DNA from 2 places in the Paenibacillus wynnii genome. Region 2 is predicted to be linked to the other one. Evidence: riboswitches for the same ligand, from Rfam matches in the RefSeq annotation. Region 2 holds a riboswitch; the other holds the start of a gene.
What was found. Region 2 has a riboswitch for cyclic di-GMP ahead of PWYN_RS07195 (PA14 domain-containing protein). Riboswitches for the same ligand answer to the same signal wherever they lie in the genome.

Region 1 (3,170 bases), 330 kb from region 2:
TCTTCTGTACTCAAGCCACCCAGTTTCCAGTGCGACCTCAGGTTGAGCCCAAGGTTTAAACACCAGACTTAAATAGCCGCCTGCGCGCGCTTTACGCCCAATAATTCCGGACAACGCTTGCCCCCTACGTATTACCGCGGCTGCTGGCACGTAGTTAGCCGGGGCTTTCTTCTCAGGTACCGTCACTCCGGTAGCAGTTACTCTACCGGACGTTCTTCCCTGGCAACAGAGCTTTACGATCCGAAAACCTTCATCACTCACGCGGCATTGCTCCGTCAGGCTTTCGCCCATTGCGGAAGATTCCCTACTGCTGCCTCCCGTAGGAGTCTGGGCCGTGTCTCAGTCCCAGTGTGGCCGTTCACCCTCTCAGGTCGGCTACGCATCGTCGCCTTGGTGAGCCGTTACCTCACCAACTAGCTAATGCGCCGCAGGCCCATCCCTCAGTGACAGATTGCTCCGTCTTTCATTCTCTCCTCAGGTGAGGAAAGAAATTATCCGGTATTAGCTACCGTTTCCGGTAGTTATCCCAGTCTAAGGGGCAGGTTGCCTACGTGTTACTCACCCGTCCGCCGCTAAATGATTTTGAAAGCAAGCTTTCAAAATCACTCCGCTCGACTTGCATGTATTAGGCATGCCGCCAGCGTTCGTCCTGAGCCAGGATCAAACTCTCCAAATTGTATTTAGAAAGAGCGATTGCTCATTTTTGAAACATCTGACGAGAATTAAAAAATTCTCTGATCATGGTCTTCAAGAAGTCCATGATTTTGGATTTTACTCTCGTAAAATCCCACTCACTCGTTGTTCAGTTTTCAAAGATCAAGTTCTCGTTGTCGGCGGTTAATGTCTCACCAGCAACTCTTATAATATATCATATCCAACCGTGTAATGCAAGCTCTTTTTTCAACTTCTTTTTCGAGCTCGGCATCAACATTTCTTGGCCGGAATAAGAATATATCATGTATAGAAATCAATTGCAAGCTTTTTTTGAATGACTTCTTTTTAGTTCATCATTCATTGGTGTAGGCAAATCTCTGATAACGCTTTCTTATAATAACTCAATACTAGCTCAAAAATCAACCATTACACAAAAATAAAAACAACCTGCTTAATAGTTAAGCAGGTTGTTCATTTATCACGTTTACTTTTAATTTGTATTAGTAGAATTTAGCCGAGGTATATTTGCTGGAGCTTTTGATTAATTCGGCTGTTTTCTTGTTCTTTATCAATCCAGCATCTACTGTTGTATCAACGGTTACCCATTTCCCATTCAGTAGAACTTCATTCCAAGCATGGTACTCACTAACATAACTCGTGTTGCCCATTACCAATTTGGCTGGAATGTCTACGCTACGTAGCATCGCAGCGAACAAGGAAGAGTAATCATAACAAATACCTTTTTTGTTCGTGATCGTATTATTAATATTAGGGATGTAATCCGTAGCAACATTGGCTGCCAATGTGTAGTCATACTGTACGTTCTTAACGATGTAGTTATAGATTGCTTTCACTTTGTCTTCATCTTTGGTCAGGCCTTGTGTCAGTTGTTGAGCTTTCTGGATGGCTTTATCTGAGGAATTCCATTTAATATTCTGAACAGAATTCAAATATACAACATTAGTATTGCTTAGAGATAAGTCAACTTCTTCAGAGTATATCACTCTGTACTTGTTGCCTGTTGTGTTCTCAAGAACTGACACCTTGTAAGAACCATTACCTTGTTGGAGGGGGAAAACTTCGGTTTGATTAGAGGATACCAGGTTATAAGTGTAGCTGCTATTATCCTTAGTAATCATTAGCTTGGTACGTTTATTCGACGGCACTTCATATTGTACTCCAATTACACCTTCAGCTAACTTTGACGTGTTCAACCAAGTGGTATCGGTAGTTGCTGCTTCTGCTGTAGTAACCTGTACTGAGGTAACTAACACGAATAGTGTCATTAACATGAAATAGAACTTCTTCATGGATAAAACTCCTTTCGGTAGCTGGCTGTCATCCTTTCGGGAAGACCCTTTAGCTTTGCGTCCCTACCTTTCGATAGGTTTGCCGTTATCGTTGTAGCTTTATCTACATCTACTAGAATCATAGGAGCGAGTAGATTAAAACAAAAAAAGCCTCTTTATTCGGTAGCTGGCTGCCATCCTTTCGGGAAGGCCCTTTAGCTTTGCGTCCCTATCTTTCGATAGGTTTGCCGTTATCGTGTTTAGCTTTATATCTATTATATTACCATGTTTTCGGTAATACTCAATAGACTGGTTGATAGAATCCTCTATTTTATAATTATATTTTACGATAATTCAAATTCTCTACATTATTCAGGGTAACTTGGCATGAATTATAAGACGGTGCGTCGGATTGACCAGCGGATCACAAGTAATAAGTGTAAGGATCGAGTCCTTGTTATTGCCCTTAAGAACAGAAACGTCCGTTGGCTCCACGATAGAAATATCATAAACTTCATAATTATAGTCTTGGTTCTTGGTCTTTACCGTAATAATGTCACCTATACCCACTTCATTTAATCTGTTGAACAATCTTCCTGTCTTTCTGGCTCTATGAGCAGCAATTGCTGAATTACCAATCTCACCTAGGGGTGTTGTTTCTTTCATATGTGCTGCTGCATGCTTCATATTCGCTTTCGTAGCTCCTTCAAGCACAGGAAGCTTCAGGTCTATCTTATTTATCTCGATGAGTGCAATCACATCTCCGCCAACCTCCTGCTGAGCCTGAGCAGAGTTGTCCCCTTCTGTCTGAGCTTGCTCGTCCAACGTGGATTCCTCAGCAAGCAGCTGAGTAACCTTAGCATATCTGCTTTGTAGCTCAGCATCATTAGAAGGAGTCTCACTATCTCTGTAACTCTGTTCCGCTTCATTTACCAGCCGATTCTGCTGCCAATCGTTAAACCACTCATTAGCTTTCGGATACAGTATGACCAAAATACCGCATAGTATCAGCAGGTAGGAAAACTTTCGCATAGAATGCACTCCTCTCTATTAATAAGATAAATATATCAAAAAACCCATTTTCGGCTGCCAAAAAAATTGATGACAACCGTTACAAAGGTGACCATAACCTTAGCCATTAATACTTGAACCCCGAATTTGTCAGTCAAAAGGTTCATTAACAGCAGGGAGATACCCAGCACTACCAGATTAAGTAGAATAAATCTC
Region 2 (3,170 bases):
TTTAATCTCTTATCTCTTATGTCTTATCTCTTTGTCTGTTATCTCTTTATGGTTGGCTTTCCAAGGCAGTATTGCCGCCGGAAAGCTACCAAGTGGTCGATCGCGCTAGCGGAGATAATGGGATCTTTATAAAAACACAGTGTTATGTAAAGGGACGAAGAGGAATTTTGGAACTGTAGAAACGAAGTGTTCGCCTTTATCCTTGGATTTCAACCGCGAGGAGCGGTCACAATTCAGGAAATCCAAGGATAACAGCGATCGGAAGTCCAACATTCATCGCAGTCCCCCAGCCATAACATCCCATTCTTTTATAACAATCCCATAAGGAGGGTTCACTTATGAAACTAGTACTATTGTCAGGCGGTTCAGGAAAACGGTTGTGGCCCTTGTCCAACGATTCACGTTCAAAACAATTTTTAAGAGTATTAGAAAGCCCGCAAGGTGAGCCGGAATCCATGGTGCAACGGGTCTGGAGACAGCTTAAAGAAACGGGTCTTGAGAGTTCCTCTTATCTGGCAACAGGCCGCGGTCAGGTGGAAATGATACAAAGTCAGCTGGGCAGCGAAGTGCCGATCATTGTTGAACCGGAACGGCGTGATACCTTTCCGGCGATTGCGCTCACGGCCTCCTACTTGTATTCGGTGGCAGGGGTTTCCCCCTCTGAGATTGTAGCCATTTTGCCGGTAGATCCTTATGTGGAGTCTTCCTTCTTCGAGAGTGTGGCCAAACTGGAGAGCACAATGGAGGAGAGCGGCGCGAACTTGGCACTTATGGGTGTTGTCCCTGAACTGGCATCAGAGAAGTATGGGTACATTATACCGACTCGCGATGCGGCAGGGGAAAATGGATTTCTGCGTGTGAGTCATTTTCAGGAAAAACCGGACCGTAAACAAGCCGAGGAGCTAATTAGTCGGAATGCTTTATGGAACTGCGGCGTATTCGCCTTCCGGTTGGGCTATCTGCTGGATATCTTACAGAGCAAGGGACTTCCCTTGGGATATGAAGAAATGCAGAAGCAGTATAAACTGCTCGCATCCATCAGCTTTGATTATGAAGTGGTTGAAAAAGAGGATAACATCGTGGTGCAGCCGTATGACGGGTTCTGGAAAGACTTAGGCACGTGGAATACACTGACTGAGGAAATGTCCAGCAATCACGTTGGCAAAGGATTTATCACGGCTGACTCCGAAGGAACTTGCCTGATTAATGAATTGGATATTCCGATTACCGTCATTGGCGCGAAAGATCTTATTATCGCAGCAAGCCCTGATGGAATTCTGGTTACCCATAAAGCGGAAAGTCCGCGCATCAAGGAAGTATTGAAGACTTTTGAACAAAGACCCATGTATGAAGAGCGCCGTTGGGGACATTATCGAGTGATCGACTATGTGAAATATGATGAGGGCAATGAAGTACTTACTAAGCGGATTTTTATAGCCGAAGGCAAAAATATCAGCTACCAGCTTCATCATAAACGCAGTGAGATCTGGACAATAATCAGTGGTGAGGCCAGTATTGTACTGAACGAAAAAATGCATAACGTAAAAGCAGGTGACGTAGTTCGGATACCTGAGGGTACCAAACATGCCATACTGGCTCTGACGAATCTCGAATTTATTGAGGTGCAGACTGGCTCTGAGCTGGTTGAAGAGGATAATATCCGGATCACGCTGGATTGGGATGATATCGAATTACATCAGTTTATTTCGTAGCACAATCTAACTATTTAAACCATTTTGTGTAGTCCTGAAACAGGTACAAAGAACTAATTATTAAAGAATTTTCATAAATGCACTAAACTAAAACTAAATACAGTCGATATTTACGGTAAGAGGGATAAATCCTTCTAAACGACAAAGGCAAACCTATCGAAAGATAGGGACGCAAAGCTATAGGGCCTTTCGCAAGAGTGGCAGCCTGGCTACCGAGAGGAAGATGAATTTTGATAGCTTACCGTAAGTATCGACTGTTATGTTCGTTGCTGTCTCTTGCTCTGTTCTTGACTGCCATTCCGTTGGGTTTGAGTATCGCGCCCCTATCTGCAGAAGCTGCTGTAAGTTTTGCCCCGGTTAATCCAAATGCTTCACCTGAAGCGATCAAGCTGCTGAAGTACGTATCCGATATTTCCGGAAGAGGAATTTTAACCGGCCAGCATGACTATTTGGAAAGTCCGGATGAATTCAGCAACAAGCTGCAGGCAACCAGTGGGAAATATGCTGCGCTACATGGCTACGAGCTGGGTGCAATAAGCGGTCAGACGGAAAGTACTACGGCTTGGCAACGGCAAAATGTGGTCAACAGTGCAATCAGTTGGAACAAAAACGGCGGCATCGTGGCAATGACATTCCATGAGAACCTTCCCGGAACAACGTATGACTGGTCCAATGTCTCAAGGAGCCTAAGTCAGGCTGACTTTGACAAATACGTAACACCAGGAACAGCGCAATACAACAGCCTGATTACTGAGCTTGATAAGGTGGCAGTTTCCCTGAAAAGCTTGCGCGATGCGGGTGTACCTGTATTGTGGAGACCTTATCATGAAATGAATGGCGGTTGGTTCTGGTGGGGGCAAAAGAATAACTTTTCTACCCTTTGGAACATTATGTATGACCGTTATGTTAACTATCATAAATTAAACAACCTGCTGTGGGTATGGAGCCCGAATGCACCGAATGCCTGGGCTAATCCTTATGCCTCGACCTATCCAGGTGCAGTCAAGGTGGATATTCTGGCAGCAGATATATATGAGAATGATTACAAACAAAGCTATTATGACAGTCTGCTTACTCTTGCTGCCGGCAAACCGATCGCGATCGGAGAAAACGGTGAAATGCCCGATCCGGGCACAATTCTCAAGACACAGCCTAACTGGGCATTTATGATGAATTGGGGCAAGATGCTCTACGAGAAAAATACTACGGCTACCATAACTAGCTTTATGATTAATAGTTATACTTTAACCCGGGATGAATACAGTACAGGAGTGGTTCCGAGTGCTACTCCATCACCCACACCAACGCCTGTTCCGACACCCACACCGGTAGTAGGTCTTCTACTTCCGGCCCAAAACGGGCTGCAGGGACAATATTTTAAGAATATGACTCTTTCAGGAACACCGGCACTTGTCCGGAATGATAGCGCAATTGATTTCAATTGGCGGTTGACAGCAC

Region 1: it holds a riboswitch for cyclic di-GMP, as region 2 does, so the genes downstream of both, PWYN_RS08615 (transglutaminase-like domain-containing protein) here and PWYN_RS07195 (PA14 domain-containing protein) in region 2, are expected to answer to the same signal.

Annotation. Positions count from the first base shown of each region.
Region 1 is NZ_JQCR01000002.1:1,349,106-1,352,275, forward strand. Features, by position in the region: rRNA gene PWYN_RS08610 (16S ribosomal RNA) at 1-676, opposite strand, end outside; gene PWYN_RS08615 (transglutaminase-like domain-containing protein) at 1,155-1,964, opposite strand; cyclic di-GMP riboswitch class I at 1,978-2,058, opposite strand; cyclic di-GMP riboswitch class I at 2,123-2,203, opposite strand; gene PWYN_RS08620 (class D sortase) at 2,316-2,975, opposite strand; gene PWYN_RS08625 (GtrA family protein) at 3,011-3,170, opposite strand, start outside.
Region 2 is NZ_JQCR01000002.1:1,023,963-1,027,132, reverse strand. Features, by position in the region: gene PWYN_RS07200 (sugar phosphate nucleotidyltransferase) at 339-1,712, shown strand; cyclic di-GMP riboswitch class I at 1,849-1,929, shown strand; gene PWYN_RS07195 (PA14 domain-containing protein) at 1,943-3,170, shown strand, end outside.